4 regions of the Burkholderia sp. Ac-20345 genome follow, and region 1 is predicted to be linked to each of the others. Evidence: predicted binding sites of a transcription regulator. Region 1 holds the regulator's gene; each other region holds the start of a gene.

Evidence for each region. The regulator FNR, encoded in region 1, switches genes on or off when oxygen is low (the NO sensors DNR and NnrR bind a similar motif). The targets are predictions, from matches to a motif close to TTGATNNNNATCAA.
Region 2: adhP (alcohol dehydrogenase AdhP) is a predicted target of FNR. The motif match lies at 3,469-3,482, and genes of this name have one in related genera.
Region 3: clpB (ATP-dependent chaperone ClpB) is a predicted target of FNR. The motif match lies at 3,537-3,550, and genes of this name have one in related genera.
Region 4: G3O06_RS36800 (universal stress protein) is a predicted target of FNR. The motif match lies at 1,693-1,706, and genes of this name have one in related genera.

The regions. Positions count from the first base shown of each region.
Region 1 is NZ_JAAGPO010000017.1:67,486-75,064, forward strand. It holds gene G3O06_RS09540 (SDR family oxidoreductase) at 1-754, shown strand, start outside; gene epsC (serine O-acetyltransferase EpsC) at 786-1,706, opposite strand; gene G3O06_RS09550 (hypothetical protein) at 1,844-2,077, opposite strand; gene G3O06_RS09555 (DUF3005 domain-containing protein) at 2,356-2,766, shown strand; gene G3O06_RS09560 (universal stress protein) at 3,314-3,781, shown strand; gene fnr (fumarate/nitrate reduction transcriptional regulator Fnr) at 3,885-4,631, shown strand; gene G3O06_RS09570 (LysR family transcriptional regulator ArgP) at 4,680-5,573, opposite strand; gene G3O06_RS09575 (LysE/ArgO family amino acid transporter) at 5,684-6,304, shown strand; gene G3O06_RS09580 (aldo/keto reductase) at 6,687-7,579, shown strand, end outside.
Region 2 is NZ_JAAGPO010000053.1:19,543-27,121, forward strand. It holds gene G3O06_RS20255 (MarR family transcriptional regulator) at 1-406, shown strand, start outside; gene G3O06_RS20260 (sialidase family protein) at 866-2,311, shown strand; gene adhP (alcohol dehydrogenase AdhP) at 2,382-3,410, opposite strand; gene G3O06_RS20270 (TonB-dependent receptor) at 3,924-5,984, shown strand; gene G3O06_RS20275 (methyl-accepting chemotaxis protein) at 6,451-7,579, shown strand, end outside.
Region 3 is NZ_JAAGPO010000120.1:21,756-29,334, reverse strand. It holds gene G3O06_RS31875 (helix-hairpin-helix domain-containing protein) at 1-239, shown strand, start outside; gene G3O06_RS31870 (YidB family protein) at 326-763, shown strand; gene clpB (ATP-dependent chaperone ClpB) at 867-3,464, opposite strand; gene G3O06_RS31860 (Rrf2 family transcriptional regulator) at 3,622-4,137, opposite strand; gene G3O06_RS31855 (group III truncated hemoglobin) at 4,390-4,950, shown strand; gene G3O06_RS31850 (molybdenum cofactor biosynthesis protein MoaE) at 5,017-5,493, opposite strand; gene moaD (molybdopterin converting factor subunit 1) at 5,504-5,761, opposite strand; gene glp (gephyrin-like molybdotransferase Glp) at 5,781-7,028, opposite strand; gene thrC (threonine synthase) at 7,262-7,579, opposite strand, start outside.
Region 4 is NZ_JAAGPO010000172.1:12,175-19,753, reverse strand. It holds gene G3O06_RS36805 (right-handed parallel beta-helix repeat-containing protein) at 1-1,626, shown strand, start outside; gene G3O06_RS36800 (universal stress protein) at 1,788-2,267, shown strand; gene G3O06_RS36795 (DUF2964 family protein) at 2,283-2,474, shown strand; gene G3O06_RS36790 (hypothetical protein) at 2,562-3,119, shown strand; gene G3O06_RS36785 (tetratricopeptide repeat protein) at 3,160-4,344, opposite strand; gene G3O06_RS36780 (nitrate reductase subunit alpha) at 4,760-7,579, shown strand, end outside.

The DNA.
Region 1 (7,579 bases):
CGCCGCGCGCCGGGCCGGGCGCGCGTTCGCCGAGTATTTCGCCGCGCACGGCTACCGCACCGCGGTGCATTACGACCGTTCGGCCGATGCCGCGCAGGCAGCGGCCCGCGCGATCGCCGAACGCGGGCACGATTCGGTGGCGTTGCAGGCCGACCTGTCGGACGCCGCGCAGATCACCGCGCTGATCGACCAGGTGTACGCACGCTTCGGGCGCCTCGACGTGCTCGTCAACAATGCGTCGGTATTCTGGCAGGACCATTTCCCGAGCTTCGACCTCGCGGCATTCGACCAGGCGTGGGCCGTCAACTGCCGCGCGCCGATCCTGCTCACGCGCGCGTTCTATGAACGGGCCCGTGCGGCCGGCACGCAGGGTGTCGTCGTGAATGTGGTCGACCAGAAGATCAAGGAAAACTTTCACCGCGATCATTTCAGTTACACGGTCGCGAAGGCCGCGCTCGGCAACCTCACGCAGATGCTCGCGCTGTCGTCCGCGCCGGTGTTGCGCGTGAATGCGGTGTTCCCCGGCCTGATGCTGCCGAGCGACGACCAGACGCAGGCCGACTTCGAACACGCGAGCCGCGCATCGACGCCGCTCGCGCGCATCGCGGGCCCCGACGACGTCGCGAGCGCGATCCTGATGCTGACCGGCAACGCGTACAACGGTGTGGATTTCGTCGTCGATGCGGGGCAGAACCTGATCCGCGTCGACCAGGACGTGCTGTACAAGCACCGCGCGCCCGACGGCAAGCACTGACCGACGCGCGCGGCGGCCGCCGCGCGCCGCGTTACGGCTTCTCGGCGCTCCCGCCTTCGCGTACCTTGCCCTGCGCGACGCTCGTGCCGGGCGGCACGCTGTGCGTGAGCCACACGTTGCCGCCGATCACCGAACCGCGCCCGATCGTCACGCGGCCGAGAATCGTCGCACCCGCGTAGATCACCACGTCGTCCTCGACGATCGGGTGCCGGGCATTGCCCTTGACCAGCGCACCTTCGCCATCGGCCGGGAAGCTCTTCGCGCCGAGCGTGACGGCCTGGTACACGCGCACGCGCTCGCCGATGATCGCCGTCTCGCCGATCACGACGCCCGTGCCGTGGTCGATGAAGAAGCTCGGGCCGATCTGCGCACCCGGGTGGATGTCGATGCCGGTAGCCGAGTGGGCGATTTCATTGATGAACCGGGCCAGCAGCGGCACACCAAGCCGGTGCAGCGCATGCGCGAGCCGGTGATGCATCATCGCCAGCACGCCCGGGTAGCACAGCAGGATCTCGGTGATGTGCTGCGCGGCCGGATCGCCCGCATACGCGGCCTGGATATCGCTGACGAGCAGCGCACGGACCGCCGGCAACTGCCGGCCGAATTCGCGCGCGATCTCGAACGCGCGTTCGTCGAGTTCGGCGAACGGCGTATCGGCATGCTCGGGCAGGAACGGCAGCGCACGGCGGATCTGTTCGGACAAAATGCGCAGCGTGCTTTCGAGCGTGTGGCCGACGTAGAAATCGACGCTTTCGTCGGTCAGATCCGGTGCGCCGTAGTGCGTCGGAAACATCGACGCGCGCAGGCCGGTCACAATCTTGCAGATTGCATCGCGCGACGGCAGTTCGCGGATGCCGCGCGGATGGCGCGTGCGATGGAGTTCCTCGCGCGACTCGCGCAAGCCGGCGACGATTTCTTCAAGGCCCCACTGACGGGCGGGTGATGTCGACATATGCCAATGCAGGCGGCCGCGCTCGGTCGCACGGCCGCTAATAAAGTGACGGGTTCCGCAAGATTACCGCGTTTTTTGTCCGGGAGCGGCACGCCAGGGCTCGGCCGGACGGCCGATGGTGCCGAATCGCGGCGGCGTCAGATCGTGATGCTGCTCGCGTCGATCCAACGCACGGCCCAGTCGCGCGCGTGCGCGATTGCGTCGCCTTCGTCGTTGAACTGGAGCTCGATCGGAAAAAATCGGTTCGCAACGAGCTCCCCGTCGCTCGATCGGGAGATCACGACGTAGGGCTTGAATGAACCGTCACTGGCGCGCGCGGGCGCGCAGTTCAACAGATAACCGCGGTGCGTGAAGGCAGTAGTCGCTTGCATGAATCCGCCACCTCTAGTCCCTTGCTTTGTTGTTCACTACCCGTCTTTAAGGGTGCTGCGGCCCCCCGGCGCGGGCAGAGGCGGCGCGACCGAATCCCCTGTCGCCGCTTCGCAGGAAAAGAATCATACTCTGTAGAAAACGCGTCTTCTAGCTGAAATAAATCACGACAAATCAGTGCGCGTCGCGCGACCGCGGCGATCGCCCGCGCGCCTTTTCCCGTCACGCCCGGAACGGGATTTGCTTCGATCCGGAACGCTTCGCCGCGAGGAGAGCCGCGATGGAATCATCCGGTCAAACCGATCGTTCGCGTCCGCGCAGCATCGAGCTCGACAACGACGACACGCACGACAGCACGGTCGACACCGACGGCAAGAACCGCGAGGCGTCGCGCCTTGCCGGCGGCGGGCCGATCTCGCCCGACCAGATCACGGGCAGCAACGCGTCGCTCGACAATGCGATGCCGGAAGCCGGCGACGGCTTCGCCGGTTTCGACAGCCGCCCCGGCGGCAATCATCCGGCGTTCGCGCTGCGCGCCGGCTACATGGTGATCGAGAAGGGCTTCGACGCACCGCTACCCGTCAGCGATGCGCAGTTAGGCCCCGTTCACCGGATGTACGGCAGCGCGTACTGGCCCGGCCACCAGCGGCGGCCGGAGCGCGTATTCGAGCTGACGGCCGTACCGAGATAGCCGGCGCGGCGTTTGAATCGATCGTTCGTTTGCGAACCGCCATCGGTCGACAGCCGATGGCTGAGGATCGGCGTGCGCGACTACCGTACGCCGACCGTGCACTGGTCACTACGCGATGCAAAAGCGAACGATTCCGCGCAACGGCACCGGCGATTTCGTGCATGCCGTGAATCGCAGCGACGCACATGCGTTGATCGAGGTCATGTCGAATCGGCTCGATTGCGATTGAATGGCGATGCGGGCGATGCATCCGCGTGACTGTCGCGCCGTGTCGATGCGATCGGCACGCACGGCGATGCGCATGTACGTGCCGCACGCGACACCGATGCTCACGCATGCCTTCCCGCCAACGATGCGAACGACGGCGGCGACCATACCGCACGACACAAGTCGCGCGGCGCGGCATGCGCCACGTGCATGGAACGCGCCGCCGGCACCTCACTGCAAAGTCCCGGCCATTGGTTTACTCTGCCTCGCAGCATTGCGCATTGCCCAGCCCGATCGGCCATCCGGCCGACTTCGTTTCAACCCGCCACTCGGAGACACTATGTACAAGCGTATTCTGGTTGCCGTCGACGGCAGCGACACGTCCCGCCATGCGTTCGATGCCGCACTGGCGCTCGCGAAATCGCACGGCGCCGAACTGCAACCGTTCTACGTCGTCGAGAACGCCGCGATCTACTACAACGTGCCCGGCTACGATCCGTCCGTGCTGCGCGACCAGCTCGTCGCGCAGGGCAACGCACTCGCGAAGGATTTCACCGTGCTGATGCAGGCAGCCGGCGTGAAAGGCGAGACGAAGCTGAGCGAAGCGACATCGCTCAACGACGTATCGTCGCTGATCCTCGACGGCGCGAAAGCGTTCGATGCCGATCTCCTCGTGCTCGGCACGCACGGCCGCCGCGGGTTCCGCCGTCTCGTACTCGGCAGCATCGCCGAGCAATGCGTGCGCCATGCGACGTTGCCCGTGCTGCTGATTCCGGCGGCCGCCAACGTCGACGAACCGGCCGCGTAAGCCGCGTTCGGCATGTGCGGCCGGTCGCGACGTTTTGTCACCCGACAGCGGCAAGTTGCGGTGGGACAATGATTCCGTCGATTCAACGCCGGAGTAAACGATCATGCTGACGCCCGTCGCCACACGTCCCGCCGCCACGCCTCATGCCGGTAGCTGGGCTCCTCGCCAGGCTGCGCACTGCTCGACGTGCGCCATGCGGCACCTGTGCATGCCGCAGGGCCTGGCGCCCGAAGCGCTCAGTCGCCTCGAGTCGGTCATCTGCGCGGCACGCCCCGTCAAGCGCGGCGAAGCGCTGTTCCGCGAAGGCGACGCATTCGACAACCTGTACGCGGTGCGTTCGGGTTCGCTGAAAACGGTCGCGACGCGCCACGACGGCCGCGAGCAGGTCACCGGCCTGCATCTCGCCGGCGAAGCGCTCGGCCTCGACGGCATCTGCGACGACACGCATCCGCGCACCGCGGTCGCGCTGGAAGACAGCTCCGTCTGCGTGATTCCGTACAGCGCGCTCAAAACGCTGTGCTCGGAAGCCGGCTCGATGCAGTTGCGCATGCACAAGCTGATGAGCGAACAGATCGTACGCGAAACGTCGCAAACGATGCTGCTCGGTTCGCTGAATGCCGAAGAACGCGTTGCGGCCTTCCTGCTCGACGTATCGTCGCGTTACCTGAAGCGCGGTTACTCGCCGTCGGAATTCAACCTGCGGATGACGCGCGAAGACATCGGCAGCTACCTCGGCATGACGCTCGAAACGGTCAGCCGCACGCTGTCGAAATTCCAGAAGCGCGGCCTGATCGAAATGCAGGGCCGCCACGTCCAGATCGTCGATTTCGACGGCCTGCATCACGTCTGATGCCGCACGGCGCGCACCGCTCGCGCGCCGCCTGCATCGCGTCGTCGATCAGTCGAGAAACAGCGCGGCGCGCGCCTTCAGCGCCGCGCTGAAATCGTCGAGCCAGCCGATCGACAAACGCCAGCTCTGCCAGTAAAGGTCGATGTCGATCGTTCGCCCGCGCGACATGTCGACCAGTTCGCCCGCCGCCAGCTGACGGTCGACCATCCGGTCCGGACACATTCCCCATCCCAATCCCGTTTCGCACGCACGCAGGTAGCCCGCGACGTGCGGTATCCAGTGCTGCGGCGGATCGAGATCCGCGCGCGTCACGCGCCGGATGAAACGCGCCTGCAGCCCGTCCTTCGGATTGAACATCACGCACGGCGCGCGGCGCAGCGCATCACGCGTGATGCCCGCGCCGAAGTAGCGTTCGTAGAACGCCGGCGAGCACACCGCGCGATAGCGGATACGCCCGAGCCGCTCCGACCGGCACCCCTGGATTGGCTCGGCCTGCGCGGTCACCGCGCCCTGCACGCTGCCGTCGCGAATGCGCGAGGCCGTGTAATCCTGGTCGTCGATCACGAGGTCGAGCAAGGTCTCGCGCTCCATGCAGAACGGCCCGACCGCGTCGATGAACCACGTCGCGACGCTGTCGTCGTTGACGGCCACGCGCAACGTCGGCCATGCGCTCGCGATCTGGCCGGGCAGCGCCGGCATCCGGCCGCCCAGCTCGGCCTCGAGCAGTTGCACGCGCTCGGTATGCCGGCACAGCAGCGCACCCGACGTCGTCGCGACGCACGGCTGCCCGCGCTTGACGAGCACGCTGCCGACCCGCTCCTCCAGCAATTTCACGCGCTGCGACACGGCCGACGACGTGACGTTCAGCTCCTTGGCCGCACGCTCAAACGAGCCGTGCCGGATCACGGCCGCGAGGGCATCGAGCAACGCGTAGTCGAGCATTAGATTTCCTTAATCTGCATTAGGTGAATTAGCTTCTCTTATTTTCATGCTGACCGCAGACTAGCGCTACCCGATTCATCCGTCTACTGCTTCCACTGCTGTCACCCACCATGAACTGGCTCGCTTTTTCCCACGGCGCCGCACTCTGCGGATCACTCATCGTCACCATCGGCGCGCAGAACGCCTTCGTGCTGCGGCAGGGCATCATGCGCTCGCACGTCGGCAAGATCGTGCTGCTGTGCGCGCTATCCGACATGATCCTGATCGGCGCGGGCGTCGGCGGCGCATCGGCGCTCGTCGAACGCTATCCGACCTTCGTCCACGCGGTGCTGTACGTCGGCCTCGCGTATCTCGCGTGGTTCGGCATCAACGCACTGCGCCGCGCGTTCAAGCCGGGCCACGAAACCCTCGACGTGCGCGGCGACGCGGTCGCACCGCCGCCGCAGAGCGGCCTGGCAATCGTGCTGATGACGCTCGCGTTCACGTGGCTCAACCCGCACGTGTATCTCGACACGTTCCTGCTGATCGGCACGGCTGGCGCACGCGAGCCGGAAGGCGCGCGGCTCGCGTTCGCGATCGGCGCGATGACGGTCAGCGTCGTGTGGTTCCTCGGGCTCGGCTACGGTGCGCGACTGCTGGCGCCGTGGTTCCGCAAGGCGGTGGCGTGGCGCGTGCTGGATGGCGCGATCGGCAGCATGGTGCTGTTCCTAGCGGCCGTGCAGTTGCGCTGACCGGCTCATCGTCACACGGGCGGCCGCTCGCCGCCCGTCGTCCCACCCGCTTTGGCGCAAAGCCGGAGCATCCACCTTCCCCTCCCGCCCGCTTCCGCCCACGCGCCGTTCCGCGTCCCGTCGCGCCAGCCGCGACAAAAATCGGTTCCCGATCGAACGCAGCCACACGAAGTGCTCACGTAACGAACGAGGCGTCCGTCATCCGCGTCAGGTCGTCCGCCATCGCGGCGGTACGCTGCCTGCACGATTCGGAGCGATCGGCGAGAATGTCCGGCGTCCCGCGACAACGGCGTGACCGCACCACGTACCCGTCGTCTCGCCGCGATCGTCTCGGCCCATCCCGCAGTTCCATTCCGTCACCCCGCAGAAATCGGAGCAGAACATGGCACTACGCACCCTCGGCACGTCGAACATCCAGGTTTCGCCGCTCGCGTTCGGCGGCAACGTCTTCGGCTGGACCGTCGACGAGAACACGTCGTTTGCGCTGCTCGACGCGCTCGCCGACACCGGCATCAACTTCATCGACACGGCCGACGTCTATTCGGCCTGGGCCCCCGGCAACAGCGGCGGCGAATCGGAAACGATCATCGGCAAGTGGCTCAAGCGTTCCGGCAAGCGCGAGCAGGTCGTGATCTCGACCAAGGTCGGCCTGCTGGCCGCGCGCGCGGGGCTGACCCGGGACAACATCCTGAAAGCCGCCGACGATTCGCTGCGCCGCCTGCAGACCGACTACATCGACCTGTATTTCTCGCACAGCGATCTCGCCGATACGGCCCCGCTCGAGGAAACGCTCGGCGCCTATCAGACGCTGATCGACGCGGGCAAGGTGCGGATCATCGGCGCATCGAACTACAGCGGCGCACGCCTGCGCGAAGCCGCCGACGTCAGCCAGCGCGACGGCCTGCCCGCGTACCAGGTCATCCAGCCCGAATACAACCTGCTCGATCGCGCCGACTACGAACGCGATCTCGAACCGGTCGTGCGCGACCTGAAGCTCGGCGTCGTCAACTACTACGCGCTCGCGAGCGGCTTCCTGTCGGGCAAGTACCGCAGCGAGGCCGACCTGAAGAAGAGCGTGCGCGGCGATCGCGTCGCCGGGTATCTCAATGAACGCGGGCTGCGCATCCTCGCGGCGCTCGATGCGGTGGCGGAAAAGCACGGCACGCAGCCGGCCGCGATCGCGCTCGCATGGCAGATCGCGCGGCCGACGATCACCGCGCCGATCGCGAGCGCGACGTCGCTGGCGCAGCTGGCATCGCTCGGCGAAGCGATCCG
Region 2 (7,579 bases), on a different contig from region 1:
CATGTTGAACATCGGCCAGCGGCGCGTGCAGCGCTGGATCGACCGCAAGGCGGAGACCGAGACGCGCGCGAGCGCCGCGCAGGCCGGCGCACTGTTCTGTCTTGCGAAACAGGATGGCGCGCTGATCGGCGAGATCGGCGCCGCACTGCAGCTTGCGCCATCCGCGATGACGGGGCTTGCCGACCGGATGGCGAAAGCCGGCCTCATTACGCGTCATGCCGATTCGGACGACGGCCGCGCGACACGGTTGTACCTGACCGACGACGGCCACGCGGCGCTCAAGCGTGCACGCGTGCTGCTGCGCGAGCTGAACGGCAAGCTGTGCGACGGGTTTTCCGACGACGAACTCGATGTCGTCGCGCGCTGGCTGCATGCGTTGCAGGACCGGTTTCCGGCGGAACGCTGAGCGGCGCCTTCCGGCATCGCCACCGACGCTCGGCGGCCCTCATCGCAAGCGATTGCGATTCGCGTTTTCGATTTGATTTTCATGCCGTCGCGACGGCAATTTTTGCGTGCCTTCGGCCCCGTGCCGGCAACGCTTTCCGGCTACGCCGCTGTTACAAAAAACTGCCTGTCCGCCGGCATTCGAATCGCCTAAATTGCAATCCACTTCGACACATTCGTCGCATGCGCCGACAGGCCCTTCCGTCCGGTCGACATCGCAGACACGCCCGACAATCAATGAGAATGAAGAGGAGTCTTGACCGACGTGCTGGCGGCATCCAGCACACGCGGATTGCGATGGCTGAAGCGGCATCCTGAACGACACGTATCGGCACGATGCGCGGCATCCGACGCCGCGCACCGGATCACGCTGCCGCAGCGTGTCGCACCATCGCACCCGCACCCCAACGAGGAGCAGTCCATGCGACGCATGATCGTGTCCCACTCGCTTGTCACCCGCCTGTCCGCCGCGATGGCGATGGCCGCCGCTGCCGCGGCGCACGCCGAGCCCGTCGTCGTTTCCGGCCCGAGCCCGTTCGTCGCCTGCACCATCGGCGGCCCCGGCACCAACTACGTGAACGCCGAAGTCGAGCCGTGGCTTTCGGTCAACCCTGCAAACCCGATGAACATGATCGGCGTGTGGCAGCAGGACCGCTGGTCGAACGGCGGCGCCCACGGGCTCGTCGCCGGCTACACGTTCGACGGCGGTGCGACCTGGGCACGCACGCCGCAGCCGTTCAGCGCATGCGCGCCCGGCGGGCTCAAGTACGAACGCGCGTCCGATCCGTGGGTCTCGTTCGGGCCGGACGGCACCGCGTACTCGGTGTCGATCTCGTTCAACCAGTCGAACAACGGCAACTCGGTCGCCGCGTCGGTCTCGACCGACGGCGGACAGACCTGGAGCAGCCCCGCCGTGCTGATCGCGAACGACGAGCCGACGACGCAGTTCTTCAATGACAAGGAATCGGTCACCGCGAACCCGGTGAAGGCCGGCGCGGCCTATGCGGTATGGGACCGTCTCGAGCTGCCGAACGGCAACCCGTACGCGAACCTGCATACGCAGGCGTTCCGCGGCCCGACGCTGTTCTCGAAGACGACCGACGGCGGCAAGACGTGGAGCAAACCGAAGGTCATCGTCCACGTGCCTTCGCGCCAGCAGACGATCGGCAACCAGATCGTCGTCGATCCAAGGAACGGCACGCTCTACGATTTCTTCGACCTGATCCAGCCACCGTTCAGCAAGGCGGCCGGCAAGGTCGCGTTCATCAAGTCGACCGACGACGGCGCGACGTGGACGAAACCGCAGGTGATCGCCGGCCTGCAGACGGTCGGCGTCACGGATCCGGTCACCGGCGAACCGGTGCGCACCGGCGACATCATTCCGGAACCCACGATCGATCCCGCATCGGGGCAACTGTACGTCGTGTGGCAGGACAGCCGCTTCAACGGCGGCACGTACGACGAGATTGCGGTATCGACGTCGAAGGACGGCGGCGCGACCTGGAGCACGCCACAACAGTTGAACACGCCGACCGGACGCCCCGCGTTCAATCCATCGGTGCGCGTCAACAACACGGGGGCGGTGATGGTCACCTACTACGACTTCCGCGACCTGCAGGCCGGCAACACTACGACGCTGCCAACCGGCTTCTGGCGCAAGATCTCGCATGACGGCGGTACCACGTTCACCGACGAGCGGCGCGTCGGCGGCCCGTTCGACATGAAGCTCGCACCCAACGCCGAAGGTTTCTTCATCGGCGACTACCAGGGGCTCGACGTGCTTCCATCGTCGTCGTTCCATCCGTTCTTCGTCCAGACCAACGCGGGCAACCTGACGAACCGCACCGACGTGTTCTTCGCGCAGTAACGCACACCTGGCCGCCACGGCACCGCGCGACGTCGCCTGTCGCGCGGCGTCGTGGCCGGCGTGCGCGGCATCAATGCATGTCGGTCAGCACGATGCGCCCGTCGACCTTGCCTTCGCGCAGCTTCGCGAACACGTCGTTGATGTTGCCGAGCCGGTCGCGATGGATGTGCGCGCGCACCAGGCCGTCGGCCGCGAAATCGAGCGATTCCTGCAGGTCGCGCCGCGTACCGACGATCGACCCGCGCACGGTGATGCCGTTCAGCACGGTCGAGAAGATCGGCAACGGGAAATCGCCGGGCGGCAAGCCGTTGAGCGCCACCGTGCCGCCGCGCCGCACCATCCCGAGCGCCTGCGCGAACGCACTGCGCGACACGGCCGTGACGAGCACGCCGTGCGCACCGCCGATCTCCTTCTGGATCACTTTGGCCGGATCGTCGATCGACGCGTCGATCGTCAGTTCCGCGCCGAGCTGCCGTGCCAGCGCGAGCTTGTCGGGTGAGATGTCGATGGCCGCGACGTGCAGGCCCATCGCACGCGCATACTGCACGGCCACGTGCCCGAGGCCGCCGATGCCGGAGATCGCAAGCCACTGGCCCGGGCGCGTATCGGTGACGCGAATGCCCTTGTAGACGGTGACACCCGCGCACAGGATCGGCGCAATCTCGTCGAACGCGACCTGCGCGGGCAGATGGCCGACGTAGTCGGGATCGGCCAGCACGTATTCCGCATAGCTGCCGTTCACCGAATAGCCGGTGTTCTGCTGGCCATGGCACAGCGTCTCCCAGCCGGTGTGGCAGTACTCGCAATGACCGCAGGCCGTGTAGAGCCAGGGCACGCCCACGCGGTCCCCCTCGCGCACGTGCGTGACGCCCGCGCCGACCGCGGCGACGATGCCCACACCTTCATGACCCGGAATGAACGGCAACGTCGGCTTGACCGGCCAGTCGCCATCGGCCGCGTGCAGGTCGGTATGGCACACGCCCGAAGCCTTGATGTTGACGAGGATCTGGCCGGGCGCCGGCGTCGGCACGGGCACCTCCTCGATGCGCAGCGGTTCGCCGAATGCGTGCACGACGGCCGCTTTCATGGTTTGGGTCATGGGTCGCTCCTGCCTGGTCGATGAGCGATCCAGTATCCGGTTTCGGAATCGAGCGACGTTGATGCGCGTCAATGCGCGGGACGATGCGCGGCGACGGCCGCTGCTTCAAGGCGTCGCACCAGGGCATGACGCCGGAATGCACCGGATCCTGATGCGAGAGAGGAAATCCACGACCGCCACATCGATCACCGTATGGCTGTTTCCCGGCGGGCAGCTTCAACGGACATCGAATGCGGGCGACACGAACCCTGCACGGACACGTTCCGCTCCCGCCACCATTTCACTCATCCGACAGAAACCCGACAGGATCCTGCCATCCGGCTTGGAATTTGAAATGATATAACATATCATTCCGCGTGCTCGTCCGCCTGACGCCGTTCCACTTTGGGTGGTCGAGCCTCGCCGAGCCATATTCCAACGGGTCACTGCGCGTCGCAGACGCAACAATATATCGTATCCAGCCGTGATCCGCATCGCTCGTTATCCGATCCGATTCCAACCGATTCACCGACCATGCGCGACCTCCCTCGTCTACCGCTTCGCCCGCTCTCGTCCCTGTCGCTGATGCTGTTCGCCGCCGTCGCGCACGCGCAGACCGATACGCCGCCGACCACCTCGCTTGCCCCGATCTTCGTGACCGCGAACCCGCTCGGCGACAACGAACTGATCGCGCCGACCGTCCAGCTTTCCGGCGATGCGCTGACGCGCCGCCAGGCCGATTCGCTCGGCGAAACGCTCAACGGGCTGCCCGGCGTGTCGACCACCACCTACGGGCCGATGGTCGGCCGCCCGATCATCCGCGGGATGGACGGCGACCGGATCCGGCTGCTGCAGAACGGCGTCGCGGCCTACGACGCGTCGTCGCTGTCGTACGACCATGCGGTGCCGCAGGATCCGCTGTCGGTCGAACGCGTCGAGATCGTGCGCGGCCCGGCCGCGCTGCTGTACGGCGGCAACGCGGTGGGCGGCGTCGTCAACACGATCGACAACCGGATTCCGCGCGAAGCGATCCAGGGCGTGACGGGTGCGCTCGACGCGCGCTACGGCGGAGCGAACTCGGTACGCGCGGGCGCCGCGCAGGTCGAAGGCGGCAATGGCCGCTTCGCGTTCCACGTCGACGCATTCGACCGCGAAACGAGCAAGCTGCGGATTCCCGGCTACGCGCGCAGCAGCGCGCAACGCGCGATCGACGGCCCCGACACGCCGCAGCCGGAAGGCAACGTGCCGAACAGCGACGGCCGCGTGCACGGCGGCGCGGTCGGCGCGTCGTACACGTGGGCGGACGGCTTCGCGGGGCTGTCCTACAGCGGCTACGAATCGAACTACGGCTCCGTCGCGGAAAGCGACGTGCGGCTGCGGATGCGCCAGGAACGCCTCGCGCTCGCGTCCGAGGTGCGCAACCTGAGCGGGCCGTTCACGAAGCTGAAATTCGACTTCGCGTACACCGACTACCGCCACAAGGAAGTCGACAACGGCGAAACCGCGACCACCTTCCGCAATCGCGGCTACGAGGCGCGCATCGAGGCAACCCATCGCAAGATCGGCCCGTTCGAAGGCGCGATCGGCGTGCAGTTCGGCCAGAACACGTTCTCCGCGCTGGGCGACGAGATGCTCGTGCCGTCCACGCGCACGAACAGCGTCGCGCTATTCGGCCTCGAGGAATGGCAGGTCGTCCCGGCGCTCAAGCTGAGCCTCGGCGGCCGTTTCGAGCACGTGAAGGTCGATCCCGATCCGGCCGGCGTCGAGAAATTCGCGGGGGCGCAGCCACGCGAATTCAACGCGGGCAGCCTGTCGGCCGGCGCGCTGTTCTCGCTGACGCCCGTGTGGTCGGTGGCGGCCAACGTCGCGTACACCGAACGCGCGCCGACCTTCTACGAGCTGTATTCGAACGGCCCGCACGATGCGACCGGCCAGTTCCTGATCGGCAACCCGAACGCGTCGAAGGAAAAAGCCGTGTCGACCGACCTGTCGCTGCGCTATGCGAGCGGCCCGAATCGCGGCAGCGTCGGCGTGTTCTACAACCGCTTCTCGAACTACCTGGCCGAGTACAACACGGGCCGCGTGGTGAACGACGACGGCGAACCGGTCGCGCCCGGTACCGATGGCTCGCTCAACGAGGCGATCTACCGCGGCGTGCGCGCCGAGTTCTACGGCATCGAGCTGGACGGCAAGTGGCGCGCCTTCGCGCGGCGCGGCCATACGGTCGACCTGGAACTGACGGCCGACTACACGCATGCACGCAACGTCGACACGGGCCAGCCGCTGCCGCGCATCGCGCCGCTGCGCGCGACGCTCGCAGCCGACTACGGTTACGGCCCGTTCGGCGCGCGCGCGCAGCTCACGCATGCGTGGTCGCAGCATCGCGTGCCCGACAACGACTTTTCGACGGATGGCTACACGTCGCTCGGCGTGATGCTGACCTACAAGTTCCGCGTCGGCCCGACGCACTGGCTTGCCTACCTGCGCGGCGACAACCTGACGAATCAGGAAATCCGCTATTCGACTTCGGTCGTGCGCGGCTTCGCGCCTGCGGGCGGCCGCAGCGCGATGGCCGGGTTGCGCACCACGTTCTGACCCCCTCATGGCCCGCGGCGCCCGCCGCGGGCCGCTTTCCGGCGCCCCTTTCCGCCGCGATTTTCCGTTAATCGGCCATTACCGCCAATTGCGCGGCACACGCCGATAACGCGCATCGGCTCCCTCCCCAATTAGGCCGCAACGAAATTCCTTTATTTACCCATAAATCGAAACAAATTCATCAGACAATTATTATCAAAAAGCCTGTTTTTGTTTCACCCAAGAAAACCGGTTTCAAATTCCACGTATAAACCTTTGAATCACGGGCGCTCAGCCGAATCTTGATCAAAATCAGGAACGCCCACCTGGCAACGATTCCAGCGCTAAAAAAACTAATATCAGGGTTTTCGAAGGGTAAAGAATCATCCCGTATACCCGTTAATGCCGGCACGAGCCCGTATCTGGTCGAACAATAAATTCAATTCGTCAACCACACGCACAGAGGCACACTGTGAAAATCGCCAGAATGAGCATCAAGACCAAACTCCTTGGCGGCTTCGGCCTGCTCGCCGCGGTCGTCGTGATCGTGTCGGGCATGGCACTCAAGGCGCTATCCGATACGAACGCCGAATTTTCCCGCTACATGAACGGCGTCAGCGCGCGGGCCAACATGTCCGCGCAGATCCGTACGGCAGTCGACCGGCGCGCGATCGCCGCGCGCAACCTCGTGCTCGTGACCAAACCGTCCGACCTCGAGCTCGAACTGGCCGAAGTGAACCAGGCGCACAAGGACGTGCAGGAACGTCTCGCGAAGCTCAAGGACATGATGGCGAACGCGACCGACACCTCCGATCGCGCGCGCGAACTGGTGGCCGACATCGTGCGCATCGAAGGCAGCTACGGGCCCGTCGCGCTGCGCATCGTCGGGCTCGCGCAGGCCGGCAAGAAAGACGAGGCGACCGCCGACATCGACGACAACTGCCGCCCGCTGCTCGCGCAGCTGGTACGCGCGACCGACGCCTACGCAACCTACACGCATGAACGCGAACTCGCGATCGCGCAGCAATTCGCCGATCGCTATGCGATGGAGCGCAACCTGCTGGCCGGCATCTGCCTGGTCGCCGTCGCGGTCGCGGTTTGCGGCGGCCTGTGGCTGACGCGCAAGATCACGGTGCCGATCGGCTCGGCCGTGGACGTCGCGCGCACGGTCGCGAACGGCGATCTCGGCAGCCGCATCGACGTGAGCGGCAACGACGAGACACGCGATCTGCTCGACGCGCTGCGGACGATGAACGAGCGGTTGATCGGCATCGTCGGCCGCGTGCGCGATTCGTCGAACAGCATCGCGCATGCGGTGAGCGAGATCGCGTCGGGCAACCTCGACCTGAGCCAGCGCACCGAGGAACAAGCCGCATCGCTGCAGGAAACCGCCGCGACGATGGAGGAATTCACGTCGACGGTGCGGCTGAATGCCGAGAACGCGCAACAGGCGAGCACGCTCGCCGCGAACGCATCGGATGTCGCGCATCGCGGCAGCTCGGTGGTCGGCCGCGTGGTCGACACGATGACCGAGATCGGCCACAGCTCGTCGAAGATCGCCGACATCACCGGCATCATCGAAGGCATCGCATTCCAGACCAACATCCTCGCGCTGA
Region 3 (7,579 bases), on a different contig from region 1:
CGGCCGGCACGACGGCCACCGCACCGGCACCGGCGGCAAGCGCGCCGGATGCGACGGCGAAGCCGGCCAAGGCCAAGCGCATGACGAAGAAGGAAAAAGCGGCAGCGGCAGCGGCGGCATCCGCCGATGCGGGCGCAAGCGCACCGGCCGCAGCATCGTCGGCAAAAGCGACGAAGGGTTCGAAGAAGAAAAGCAAGAAGGACAAGGCAGCCTCCGCCGCCGCGGCGTCGGGCGCCTGATGTGCGCCGCGCGCGACGGCGTGCGCGCGGTATTCGTTCAACGGGCGCCCACTGCGTGGCGCCCTTATCGGTAAAGGTGAAGAATCATGGGTCTCCTCGACATCGTTGGCGGTCTGCTCGGCGGCCAGGCTGGCGGCAACTCGCAAAGCGCGCTGATCACGACTGCGCTCGAATTCATCAACAACCAGCCGGGCGGCCTGAACGGCCTGATCGAGAAGTTCAAGGCAGGTGGCGCCGGCGACATCATCGGCTCGTGGGTCGGCACCGGCCAGAACCAGCCGATCTCGCCGGACGCGCTGCAGAACGTGCTGGGCTCGGACGCGATCGGCGCGCTCGCGAGCAAGTTCGGTGTCGATCCGTCGATCGCGTCGACCGTCCTCGCGCAGGTGCTGCCGCACGTCGTCAACCACGCGACGCCGGACGGTGCAGTGCCGGCCGACGGCCAGGCGCAGGTCGACCCGTCGAACGTGCTCGGCTCGCTGTCGCAGATCGCCGGCATGTTCGGCGGCAACAAGCAGGGCTGACGCGCTGCGTCGTTGCAACGCTCCATAAGCAAACACCCCGCCGAGGCGGGGTGTTTGTTTTTGCGCGCCCGGCGCGAACCGGGCGGCAGCCGATGGCAGGCGATCAGTGCACGACGCGGTCGAACACGAACTTGCCGTCGTGGATATCGACCGGAATCACGTCCTTCGGACCGAAGCGGCCCGCGAGGATGAGCTTCGCGACCGGGTTCTCGATCTCCTGCTGGATCGCGCGCTTCAGCGGACGCGCACCGAACAGCGGATCGTAGCCGACCTTGCCGATCTGTTCGAGCGCCGCCTCCGACACGTCGAGCGCCATGTCGAGCTTCGCGAGCCGGTCGTGCAGGCGTGCGAGCTGGATCTTCGCGATCGACTCGATGTTGCTGCGGTCGAGCGCATGGAACACGACGACGTCGTCGATCCGGTTCAGGAACTCGGGGCGGAAATGCTGCTTCACCTCGAGCCACACGGCGTCCTTGATCTCTTCCTGCGGCGCACCCGTCATCGCCTGGATCACCTGCGAGCCGAGGTTCGACGTCATCACGATCACCGTGTTCTTGAAGTCGACCGTGCGCCCCTGCCCGTCCGTCATGCGGCCGTCGTCGAGCACCTGCAGCAGCACGTTGAACACGTCCGGATGCGCCTTCTCGATCTCGTCGAGCAGGATCACGCTGTACGGCTTGCGGCGCACGGCTTCCGTCAGGTAGCCGCCTTCCTCGTAGCCGACATAGCCCGGCGGCGCGCCGATCAGCCGCGCGACGCTGTGCTTCTCCATGAACTCGCTCATGTCGATGCGGATCAGGTGTTCTTCCGAATCGAACAGGAACGACGCCAGCGCCTTGCACAGCTCGGTCTTGCCGACCCCAGTCGGGCCGAGGAACAGGAACGAGCCGTACGGACGGTTCGGATCGGCGAGACCCGCGCGCGAACGGCGGATCGCGTCGGCCACCGCGCCGATCGCCTCGTGCTGGCCGACCACGCGCTCATGCAGCTTTTCCTCGATGTGCAGCAGCTTCTCGCGTTCGCCCTGCATCATTCGCGACACCGGAATCCCGGTCGAACGCGACACGACTTCCGCGATTTCCTCCGCGCCGACCTGCGTGCGCAGCAGGCGCGGACGCGTCGGGTTGTGCTGCTCCTGCTCTTCGGCCTGCGTGACCTGCTTCAGCTGCGCCTCGAGCTGCGGCAGCTTGCCGTACTGCAGCTCGGCAACCTTCTCCAGCTTGCCGTCACGCTGCAGCCGCGCGATGTCCGCACGCACCTTCTCGATCTCTTCCTTCAGCTGCGCACTGCCCTGCACCGCGGCCTTCTCGGCGGTCCAGATTTCCTCGAGGTCCGCATATTCGCGGCCGAGACGCTCGATCTCTTCCTCGATCAGTTGCAGGCGCTTCTGCGACGCTTCGTCCTGCTCCTTCTTCACGGCTTCGCGCTCGATCTTCAGCTGGATCAGACGACGGTCGAGCTTGTCCATCTCTTCGGGCTTCGAATCGATTTCCATCTTGATCTTCGAAGCGGCTTCGTCGATCAGGTCGATGGCCTTGTCCGGCAGGAAGCGGTCGGTGATGTAGCGGTGCGAAAGCTCGGCCGCGGCGACGATCGCCGGGTCGGTAATGTCGACGCCGTGGTGCAGTTCGTACTTCTCCTGCAGCCCGCGCAGGATCGCGATCGTCGCCTCGACGCTCGGCTCGTCGACGAGCACCTTCTGGAAGCGGCGCTCGAGCGCGGCATCCTTCTCGATGTACTTGCGGTATTCGTCGAGCGTGGTCGCGCCGATGCAGTGCAGCTCGCCGCGCGACAGTGCCGGCTTCAGCATGTTGCCCGCATCCATCGCGCCCTCGGCCTTGCCCGCGCCGACCATCGTGTGGATTTCGTCGATGAAGACGATCGTCTGGCCTTCGTCCTTCGCGATGTCGTTGAGCACCGCCTTCAGGCGTTCCTCGAATTCACCGCGATACTTCGCGCCCGCGAGCAGCGCGGCCATGTCGAGCGACAGCACGCGCTTGCCCTTCAGCGTCTCGGGCACTTCGCCGTTGACGATCCGCTGCGCGAGCCCTTCGACGATCGCCGTCTTGCCGACGCCCGGCTCGCCGATCAGCACCGGGTTGTTCTTGGTACGGCGCTGCAGGATCTGGATCGAACGGCGGATTTCGTCGTCGCGGCCGATCACCGGATCGAGCTTGCCCGCACGGGCGCGCTCGGTCAGGTCGACCGTGTATTTCTTCAGTGCCTCGCGCTGGCTTTCCGCGTCCTGGCTGTGCACCTGCGAGCCGCCGCGCACCGCGGCGATCGCGGCTTCTAGCGCCTTGCGCGTGAGGCCGTGCTGGCGCGCAAGCTTGCCGGCGTCGCCCTTGTCGTCGGACACGGCGAGCAGGAACATCTCGCTCGCGATGAACGTGTCGTTGAGCTTCTGCGCTTCCTTGTCGGCCTGGTTCAGCAGCCCGGCCAGTTCACGGCCGATCTGGATGTCGCCGCCCGTGCCCGTCACTTGCGGCAGGCGCGAAATGGCCTCGTTCAGCGCGCCTTGCAGCGCCTGAATGTGAACACCCGCGCGCGACATCAGCGAGCGGGCGGAACCGTCCTGCTGCGCGACCAGCGCCGCGAGAACGTGAACGGGTTCGATGTATTGATTGTCGCGGCCTGCCGCGAGGCTTTGCGCGTCCGAGAGTGCTTCCTGGAACTTGGTGGTGAGCTTGTCGATTCTCATTTAGTCGAGACCTCCAATTTTCGATTAACACCAAGATGAGGATGGTTATGCGGCTTTCAAGCGAAATTCGGGTTGATTCAGCGCAAAAAACGATAGATAGCCTTGAAGCGACCCCGGGGCGGGCCACTGCCGGATCGAGAAGCGCGGCGAGCGCGTATCAGCCGGCCGTCGACGGCGGCTCGACGGTTGCAGGCGCGTCGTCCGTCGACGGTGCGGCACGCACGAGCGCGACCGGACGGATGCCGAGCAACGCCACGAGCGGCGCAGCGTGTTCGACCAGCTCGCCGAGCGTGTGACGGTCGAGTTCGGCGAAGAACGCATCGCGCGCGGCCGCCAGCACACCCTTCAGTCGGCACTGCGGCTCGATCACGCAGCCGCGCGACTCGCCCTCGGCCGCAAAGCAGCCGACCAGCGCGAAATCGCTCTCGGTCGCACGTACGACCTGGCCGACGGTCAGTTGCAGCGACTCGGGAAACAGCCGCAGTCCGCCATTGCGGCCACGGACGGTGTCGACCCATCCCAGCTCGCCGAGCTGCTGTACGACTTTCATCAGATGGTTCTTCGAGATGCCGTAGGCATCCGAGATCTCCTGGATCGTCGCGAGCCCCTCGCCGCGCACGGCAAGGTACAGCATCACGCGCAGCGAATAGTCGGTGTAGTCGGTGAGTCTCATGAGCGAATACGGAAAGAAACGATCGTGCCCCGATTACGCGAGCCGAGCCGATCAGGATGCGCGCGGGGCCGGTTGACGGCTCTGTTCCGCGGCCCCGGGTTGCCGGGATGGCGCGCGCGCAATAAGATGCGTGACACTTACACGTTTTTCAGGGGTTGTTGGACGCTATTTTGCGACAAAATCCGGCCGGCGTCCTGTTCGATGCCCACGCCGCCGCCCCATCGTTGCCCATTTCTGCCGGCCCTTTTTGCCATGACCGTCCTGCCTGCCTCGCCCGATACCGCACCGGCCCGCCCTCGCGACACCGAGCCGACCGAAGAGAACATCCGCGATCTCGTCTACGCGTTCTACGACCGCGTGCGCGCCGATCCATTGCTCGGGCCCGTGTTCGACGCGAAGCTGGAAGGCCGCTGGGACGACCACCTGCCGAAGATGGTCACGTTCTGGTCGAGCCTCGTGCTCGGCACCAAGGGCTATCGCGGCAACGTGCAGCAGGCGCACCAGCCGCTCGACGGGATCGAGCCGGCTCATTTCAGCCGCTGGCTGTCGCTGTTCCTGAAGACCGTCGAGGCGCGCTACGCGCCGCCCGCGGCAATCCGCTTCATGGAGCCGGCGCTGCGGATCGCGCAGAGCCTCCAGTTGAGCCGCTTCGGCTGGGACTATCAGATTCCGCCCGAGCAGCAGGCGCTGCTCGACGCAATCGCGCCGCGCCGTCGCGACGCGGGCGACGATCCGCACGCGCTGCCGTCGCGTGCCCGCGGCGAGCCGTTTCCGACGAAGATCATCGGGCGCAGCAGCGATCCGGACGCGTAACGGCCAGCCGTCACGCGCGATGCTTGCGCGCATGCGGCACTTCGCCGCATCACCCGGACGCCGTGCTCAGCGCCGCGTATTGCCCGATTCGATGCCCCAGCGCGCGAGCGCGGCATCGTCGGTACTGCGCGCGTCGACCCAGCGCTCGCCATCCGGCGTCGTTTCCTTCTTCCAGAACGGCGCTTCGGTCTTCAGGTAGTCCATCACGAACTCGCACGACGCGAACGCGTCGCCGCGGTGCGACGCAACCGTTGCGACCATCACGATCTGGTCGAGCGGCAGGAGCCTGCCGACGCGATGCACGATTGCGACGTCGATGCCCGGCCAGCGCCGGCCGGCCTCGGCGGCGATCTTCTCGAGCGCCTTCTCGGTCATCCCCGGATAGTGCTCGAGCTCCATCGCGGCGACCGAATCGCCTTCGTTCAGGTCGCGCACCGTGCCGACGAAGCACGCGACCGCGCCGATCTTCGGGTTGCGCGCGCGCAGTGCAGCGACTTCGGCGTTCAGGTCGAAGTCGTCGGTCTGGATTCGTACCGTTGCCATCGCCCGCGCCTCAACCGCCCGTCACCGGCGGAAAGAACGCGACTTCGCAGCCTTCGGTGAGCCGCGTATCGGGATCGGTCATCTCGTGGTTGCACGCCATGCGCAGTGCGCGCCCTTCGGAGAGCGTCTCGGCCCACGCACCGCCGCGCACGCGCAGCCACGCGCGCACGTCGCCCACGGTCGTGACGCTGTCCGGCACGTCGGCCTGCTCGTCGGCGACGCCCAGTGCCTCGCGTACGCTTGCAAAAAATTTCAGTTGAATCTTCATGGTTCGGGAAGCCGTCGCGTTACGACAGCAGTTCGGAAAACGGAATGAAACGCACGGTCTCGCCGGCGCTGATCGCGTGCTGCGGCGGGTTGTCGATCAGGCCGTCGCCCCACACCGTCGACGTCAGCACCGCCGAGCTCTGGTTCGGGAACAGGTCGAGGCCGCCGGCCGCGTTGACGCGCGCACGCAGGAATTCATTGCGCCGGTCGCCCTTGCCCTGCGAAAAGTCGGCACGCAGCGACAGCGCGCGCGGCGCGACGTCGCGCACGCCGGACAAGCGCAGCAGGAACGGCCGCACGAACAGCAGGAACGTGACGAAGCTCGATACCGGGTTGCCGGGCAACCCGATGAAGTGCGCATCGGGGCGATCGTCACCGCGGCGCACCGCGCCGTAAGCGAGCGGCTTGCCGGGCTTCATCGCGATCTGCCACAACGCGAGCCGCCCTTCGGCCTCGACGGCCGGCTTCACGTGGTCCTCGTCGCCGACCGACACGCCGCCGCTCGTCAGGATCACGTCGTGATCGCGCGCGGCCGCGCGCAGCGTGTCGCGCGTCGCGGCGAGCGAATCGGGCACGATCCCGTAGTCGGTCACATGGCAGCCGAGCCGCTCCAGCAGTCCGCGCAGCGTGAAGCGGTTCGAGTTGTAGATCGCGCCGGGCTTCAGCGGCTCGCCGGGCATCGTCAGTTCGTCGCCGGTGAAGAACACCGCGACGCGAATCCGCCGCGCGACCGCCAATTGCGCGCAGCCGACCGACGCGGCCAGACCGAGCGCCTGCGGCGTGAGCCGCGTGCCGGCCGGCAGGATCACCGACCCTTGCCGGATATCCGCGCCCTGCGCGGTGATCCATTCACCGGCCTTCGGCGTGTGCAGGATCTCGACCGCGTCGCCGTCGGCCGACGCCTGCTCCTGCATCACGACGGCGTCGGCGCCGGGCGGCACCGTCGCGCCGGTAAAGATCCGTGCGGCCGTGCCGGCAGCGAGCGGCGCGGCCGGATGACCGGCCGGAATGCGCTGCGACACCGGCAAGCGCCGGTCGCCATGCAGCAGGTCGGCGACGCGCACCGCATAGCCGTCCATCGCGCTCGTATGCATCGGCGGCACGTCGAGCGGCGAGCTCACGTCGGCCGTCAGCACACGGCCGAGCGCGTCGAGCGTGGCGACGGTTTCGGCGCCGGGCAACGGCTTCGCGGCATCGAGCAACGCGGCGAGTGCCTCGGCGGTCGACAGCATCGGCGCGCGCGGCGCCGCGGGATTCGGGTTCGACATCGATGGAATCGGGGATCGTTGGATTCAATACGTCATTGTAGCGACGCCGTCGCGCGGGCGTGCGATATGGCGGACATGCGGAAACTGTGATTCGCGCGAACGTGCGGGTCTGGCACTTGTTTCGCAAGCGGTGCGATGCCGAGGCGCCAAACAAAACGGCCGGAACCCCGATCCGTTCGACGAATCGGCATTCCGGCCGTCCTGCGCAGCCGGGCCCGCGGCCCGGCCGTGCGTCATGCGCCCGTATGGGCGGCGATGAAGTCCTTCACCTGCTGTGCATCGGCGTTCACGACCTCGAAACGCTGCGGCAGCGCCTCGAGCCCGTCGAATGCGGCCGGACGCTCGGCTTCGCGATCGAGTGCCTCGCGAATCGTCTCGCCGAACTTGATCGGCTGCGCCGTCTCGAGCACGACCATCGGCACGCCCGCGTCGAGATGCTCGCGCGCGACCTTCACACCGTCGGCCGTGTGCGTATCGATCATCGTGTCGTAGCGCGAGAACACGTCGCGGATCGTCGCGATGCGGTCCGTGTGGCTGCTGCGGCCAGACAC
Region 4 (7,579 bases), on a different contig from region 1:
GTCGACTGCTCGCTCGGTTCGAACGGAACGGGATTGCCCGCGACGCTCGGCTCCGCCGCGAATCCGATCCACGATCTCGCGACACTGAACCGGATCGTGCTCACGCCCGGCATGCACGTGCGCTTCAAGCGCGGCACGACCTGCGAGGGCAGCTTCACGCCTGCACCCGGCAGTACCGGCGCGGCCGGTGCACCGATCGTCGTCGACGCGTACGGCGACCCGAAGGCGCAGCGCCCCGTCATCGCGGCCGGCTGCGCCGATGCGGCGGCCGACCCCGACCAGTCGATCACCGAGCAGCACAAGACGCCGAGCGGGTTCAGCGGCTATTACTCGCTGTGCAAGTCGGACAACCCGACCGTGAACCGCGCGGCCATCTATCTCTTCAACACCCAGTACTGGGAAATCCGCTCGCTCGAGCTGACCAACGATGCGACGACGCCCGGCGGGCGCCTTGGGCTGTATGTGCGGCTCGAGGATTACGGCACGGGCAGCCACTATCACGTCGACGATGTGTACGTGCATCACGTGCGCGGCTATCTGAAAGACGTCGCCGGCAATACGGTCGGGTCGTACAAGACGACCGGCGGGATGCTGTTCGAGGTGACGCGCGACAACGAGGTCGTCGGCACGAAGGAGAAGCGCACCGGCTTCGACGATATCGCGGTCGAGAACAGCGAGATCTACAACGTCGACGCGGTCGCGCTGTCGACCCGGTCCGCGTGGATGTGCCGGGAGGGCGGCGCGCCGTGCGGCGACTATCCGCCGTACAAGGGCAATTCGGCCTACCTGACGAATCCGGCCACGCAGGCAGCGACGGACTATTTCCCGATGACGCGCGTCGTGTTCCGTAATAACCTGATCCACAACGTCGGCGGCGACGGCATCATCGTTCGCACGGCAACCGCGCCGCAGGTCGAGGCGAATCACCTGTATGACGTCTGGATGCGTGCGCCGGGCAACAGCGCCGGTGCGTGGGCGATCAATACGGACGATGCGCTGTTCCGCTACAACGAAGTCAACGGCGTGCGGCTGCAGAACAATATCGAGGCCGGCGACGGGATGGCGTTTGACGCCGATCTCGGCACGCGCAACACGCGCGTGGCCGCGAACTTCAGCCACGACAACGACGGCGGGCTGATGCTGTTCTGCGGATGCGGTTCCGACGGGCTGGGCCACGTCGCGCAGGAGACGGGGGCGATCGTCGAGAACAACCTGAGCCTGAACGACAAGCGGCGGATCGTGTCCGCCGCGGGATCGGCCGATTCGGTCGTGCGCGACAACGTCGTGATCACGCGCACGCCGGGCCTGATCACGCCGATCGTCGAAAACCTCAGCTACGCGAACGCGTTCCAGGTGACGGGCAACCGTTTCTACAACGCATCGGACAGCGGCGCGATTTTCCGGACGAAGAATCCGCAAGGCAGTTACGCGAACCTCGTGTGGAGCGGCAACACGTACTTCGGCTATGCGGCGGATCCCGAATTCACCGGGCCGAACTATCGTCACGGCGCCCAACCCGATACGGTGCTGCCGTTCGCGGGACAGGACGTGAACGCGGTCGCCAGCGCGTGGTTGCGGGACAGCGGGTTCGACGAGCACAAGTACCGCGCGCCGCACGCACGATGATGCAAAGGCCTCCGGCGCGGGGCGGCGCCCTGCGTCGGCTGGTCGCAGCTCGAATGCCGGCGCGACTTGATCGGCATCAACATTCGAACGAGCCATCCGCCGATGATGGTGACAGGCCGCGCGCGATCAGACGCGCGGCAAATCACCCCAGCGAGGTTCGCATGTACAAGAAGATCATGGTGGCCGTCGACGGCAGCGCTTCATCGAAACAGGCGCTTGCCGAGGCAGTGAAGGTCGCGCTGGCAGGCGACGCGCACGTCAGCGTCGTGTACGTGGTGGACAAGTCGGTGCTGTTCACCTACGCAGGCCGTTTCGACCCGCACGCACTGGTCGAGGAAATCCGCGACGACGGGCGCAAGGTGTTGCGCGAAGCCGAGCAGATCCTCGCGCTGGCCGGTGCGAAGGGCGAGGCCGAACTCGTCGAGACCGAAAGCATCGGCGAGGACATCGCGGAACGTCTGCAGCGCTATGTGAAGGAATGCGGGAGCGATCTCGCGGTGGTCGGCACGCACGGGCGGCGCGGGATCCGGCGCGTGTTGCTCGGCAGCGTCGCCGAGCGCTTCGTGCGCGGCTCGAAGTGCCCGGTGCTGCTGATTCGCGGCGACGATGACGACGTCGCGGCCGCCGCTGCGGCTGCTTGACGCGGCGGGTGCGCGATGATAAGCCGCCAGTACCGGATCGTCGTCGCGGCGATCGCCGTGTTCGTGTCGCTCGCGGGAATGATGGCCGTCGTGTCGGGGCTGCTGTTCGACAGCACGACGGCGCTGCGCGGCGGCGCGATCGCGTTGGTCGTCGGCGTGGCCGGCTTCGTCGTGATGCTCAACCCGGGTGCGAAAGGCGAGGAGTGACGCGTTACGTTGCATCTATCCTTGAAGGAATGCGCGCAGGCGCTATAGTGCTCGAAGAACGACAACAACAACGAGCGCACGATAAAAATGAAAACGAGGGACCTTGCGGCGGTCGGCGTCGTCATCGGCGTGGCCGTGCTGCCTGTATCGTCTTTGGCCGGAACGGCGGCGCCGGCCGGCTTCGGTTCGCATGCGTCGTCCGATGCATCGGCGGCGAGCGCTTCCGGCGCACCCGCGCAGCACTCGGCCGCGGACCGCTACGGCGATCACTCGACGGATTTCACCGATACGATCGGCGGCATCGATTCGCAAGGTGACGGTATCCGCGACGACGTCAGGAAATATATCGACGATCAATACGCGGACCCGGTGCAGCGCGCGGCGATGCGGCGCTATGCGGCCGCGCAGCGCGATTTCATGACGCACGGCGATACGCGCACTCGCGCGGTCGAAGGCTTGACGCGCGTATTCCGTTCGCTCGAATGCGTCAGGAAGCTGATGGGGCAGCCAGGTATCAATCAGTCGAAGATCATTGCTGCGATGATGTCGAACACGAAGCAGCGCTTCGTCGCCAACGGTCATGCGATGGCGAATGCGTCCGGGAACGTCTACATGCTGTCCCGCGACAATCCATGCAAGCCGTGACCGGCGTTGTCCCGACGATCACGGCTCGCGACACATACCGTTACGTGCCGCTTGTACCGGGCGCCGCCGCGCTGTCCGGGCCTGCCTGCACGTTCAGCCGCTTCAACGTTTCCGCCAACTCCCCGTTCTTCGGCTGAACCTTCCGCGCCTGCGCGAACACATCGCGCGCTTCATCCTGGCGGCCCAGTTTCCACAGCACTTCGCCCTTGTGCGTCAGCCCGGTCGCATGGGCTTCGCTTGCGTCCTTGTCCGTGTCGCCGTCTTTCGCGAAGATCGCGATCGAGCGGTCGAACCACGTCAGTGCCTCGTCGTTGCGGCCGAGGCGATACAGCGCCCAACCCTTGCTGTCGAGCGCATACGCATCGTTCGGCGATTCCGCGAGATGCGCGTCGATCATCGCGAGCCCGCGCTCGACCGCGACGCCGGCGTCGGCGAGCCGGTAGCCGATGTCGTTCAGGCGATCGTCGGGAATCCTGTCTAGATCGAGCGCGGCGGCCACGCGGCCCGCGTCGCGTTCGGCGATCGCGAGCGACAGCAGCTTGGCGACGATCTGCTGCCGCAATTCGCTGCTGATCCGGTCGCCGTTGGCGACCAGGCTGCCGAGGTATTGCGTGTACAGGTCAGGCGCACCCGGGGCGTTCGCGCTGTTCGCGATGGTCATACCCGGGCCCGCGCACCAGTCGGTGTCGGCCGTCCCGGCCAGCGCGCCGGCGTAAAGATTGACGTTTCGCGGCGTGCGCGATTGCGCGTAGTAGGTGTAGCCGTTCGCATCGGAATAGCCGCACGCGAGATATTCGTTCTCCACGTCCAGCACGTACGGGAAATGGCCGATCGGTTCCGAGCCGCCCGGCTCGACCAGCCGGAACGATTCGCCCAGATCGCCGTCGCCGACGATCGGGTTGAACACCCACTGCTTCTCCGGATGCCATTTCGGCAGCCGGACCCGGACGGTGCGCCCGGCCGCGTCGGTCGTGCCGAAGATCACGCTGTCATGCTGATCCGGCTTGACGGGCAGCCCCGCGATGACCTGACCGGGCAGGAACAGCCGGTAGCGCGCATTCGGCAGCGGCTGGTGCGTGACGGGGTCGCGCAGCACGAACTGGTGAACGTAAGCGCCTTTTCCGAACGACGCGGTCGGCGCGACGTAGGTGCGCGCGTAGGCGGCGGGCAGGGCGGTACAGCTCAAGGCCGCGGCAACGAGCGCGGCGAGAAGGCGGGATGTCATGAAATGGCGGTTCTTGTTGGTAAAGGTGTTATTGACCGACGGCCGGAAATGCCCTGAACGAACCGCGCGACCTTCGATATCCCGAAGCGAATACCGATACGGATGGCCGGATCGTCCAGCGCAATTCAATGCGGATCTCGCCCGCCGCAACGTGATGCGGGGAAGCGGCGGACGGATGACGCGGGAATGCAGTGCGCAGCATAGCAGGCTGCTCGCTCCCCATTTGGTTTCGTTGTTTCGCCCGAATCAACGATATCGTGATTTGTATCAAGTCATGATATGTCGATCCACACGACAATCGATTCGAGCACGGTGAAAAGCGCGAAACGATCGCGATTCAATCGACCTTTACATCCGCTATTTCACCTCCTTAAATAATCAGGGTCTGCCAAAAGACCGGAAAAACGAGATCCCCATGAGCCATTTCCTGGACAGATTGCGTTATTTCTCCACCACGAGGCCACGCTTCTCCGACGGACACGGTGCCGTCACGGAAGAAGACCGAAAATGGGAAGACGGCTACCGGATGCGCTGGCAGCACGACAAGATCGTCCGCTCGACCCATGGCGTGAACTGCACGGGCTCGTGCTCGTGGAAGGTCTATGTGAAAGGCGGGATCGTCACCTGGGAAACCCAGCAGACCGACTATCCGCGTACGCGCCCCGACATGCCGAACCACGAGCCGCGCGGCTGCTCGCGCGGTGCGTCGTACTCCTGGTATCTGTATAGCGCGAACCGCCTCAAGCATCCGATGGTGCGCAGCGCGCTCGTGAAGCTGTGGCGGGAGCGCCGTCGCACGCTTGGGCCCGTCGAAGCGTGGCGCTCGATCGTCGAGGACGACGAAGCACGCCGTTCGTACCAGAGCCGGCGCGGGCTCGGCGGCTTCGTGCGCGCGAACTGGGACGAGGTCAACGAGATCGTCGCGGCCGCGAATGTCCACACTGTGAAGCAGCACGGCCCCGATCGCGTGGTCGGCTTCTCGCCGATTCCGGCGATGTCGATGGTGTCGTATGCGGCAGGTTCGCGCTACCTGTCGCTGATCGGCGGCGTGTGCCTGAGCTTCTACGACTGGTATTGCGACCTGCCGCCTGCGTCGCCGCAGACCTGGGGCGAGCAGACCGACGTGCCGGAATCGGCCGACTGGTACAACTCGACGTTCATCATGATGTGGGGCTCCAATGTCCCGCAGACGCGCACGCCCGACGCGCACTTCCTCGTCGAGGCACGCTATCGCGGCACCAAGGTCGTGTCGGTGTTCCCCGACTACTCGGAAGGCGCGAAGTTCGGCGATCTGTGGCTGCACCCGAAGCAGGGCACCGACGCGGCGCTCGCGCTCGCGATGGGGCATGTGATCCTGAAGGAATTCCATCTCGCCGGGAAGAGCGACTACTTCGTCGACTACTGCAAGCGCTATACCGACATGCCGTGCCTCGTGCGCCTCGTGCCGCACGGCGACGGCTACGTACCCGAACGCCTCGTGCGCGCCTCCGACTTCGACGATGCGCTCGACGAGGCCGCGCATCCGGACTGGAAGACCGTGATGATCGACGACGCGACCGGCGAGTTCGTCGTGCCGGTCGGCTCGGTGGGCTTCCGCTGGGGGCAGCAGGACGACGCCGACAAGGGCAAGTGGAACCTGCGCGGCGAGACATCGAAGGGTGCGGCACTCGCGCCGCGGCTGTCGTGCACGGCCGAGCACGACGAAGTCGTCGACGTGCTGTTCCCGTACTTCGGCAACCAGCCGCACGCGCATTTCAATTCGACGCAGCACACGTCCGAGTTGTCGCGCCGGATCGGCGTGCGGCGCATCGCGACGCGCAACGGCGATATGCTCGTCGCGACCGTCTACGACCTGTTCGTCGCGAACTACGGGCTCGACCAGGGCCTCGGCGGCCGCGACGTGGCTGCGAGCTACGACGACGACCTGCCTTACACGCCGGCCTGGCAGGAAGCGATCACCGGCGTGAAGCGTGCGGACGTGATCTCGGTCGCGCGGCAGTTCGCGGAGAACGCGCACAAGACGCAGGGCAAGTCGATGGTGATCATCGGCGCGGGGATCAATCACTGGTTCCACATGGACATGTCGTACCGCGCGATCATGAACATGCTGATCATGTGCGGCTGCGTCGGCAAGCCGGGCGGCGGCTGGTCGCACTACGTGGGCCAGGAGAAGCTGCGCCCGCAGACGGGCTGGACGGCGCTGTCGGGCGCGCTCGACTGGAGCCGGCCGCCGCGCCAGATGAATTCGACTTCGTTCTTCTACGCGCACACCGACCAGTGGCGCTACGACCCGATGGACCCGGCCACGCTGCTGTCGCCGCTCGCGGACAAGTCGAAGTTTCACGGCGCGCCGATCGACTACAACGTACGCGCGGAACGGATGGGCTGGCTGCCGTCCGCGCCGCAGCTCGCGGTGAATCCGTTGAAGGTCGGCGCGGCGCTCGGCGATCCCGCGCATGCCGGTGCGGAGGTGGCTCGGCAACTGAAGGCGGGCATGCTGAAGATGGCGAGCGAGGACCCGGATGCGCCGGAGAACTTCCCGCGCAACCTGTTCGTGTGGCGGTCGAACCTGCTCGGCTCGTCGGGCAAGGGGCATGAATACTTCCTGAAGCACCTGCTCGGCACCACCCACGGCGTGCAGGGCGAGGATCTCGGTGCGACGGGCGGCAAGCGCCCCGAGGAAGTGACGTGGCATGACGACGCGCCGCGCGGCAAGCTCGACCTGCTCGTGACGCTCGACTTCCGGATGTCGACGACCTGCATGTACTCGGACGTCGTGCTGCCCACCGCGACGTGGTACGAGAAGGACGACATGAACACGTCCGACATGCATCCGTTCATTCACCCGCTGTCGGCGGCCGTCGATCCCGCGTGGGAATCGAAGAGCGACTGGGAGATCTTCAAGGGGATCGCGAAGCGCTTCTCCGAGCTGTGCGACGGGCATCTGGGTGTCGAACGCGACGTCGTGCTCGCACCGATCGCGCACGACACGCCGGGCGAGCTCGCGCAACCGTTCGACGTGCAGGACTGGAAGCGCGGCGAATGCGAGCCGGTGCCGGGCCGCACGATGCCGAATGTGACCGTCGTCGAGCGCGATTATCCGAACACCTACGCGCGCTTCACGTCGCTCGGGCCGCTGATGGACAAGCTCGGCAACGGCGGCAAGGGCATCGGCTGGGACACGAAGGATGAAGTGAAGCTGCTCGGCGAGCTCAACTACAAGGTGGCCGACGGC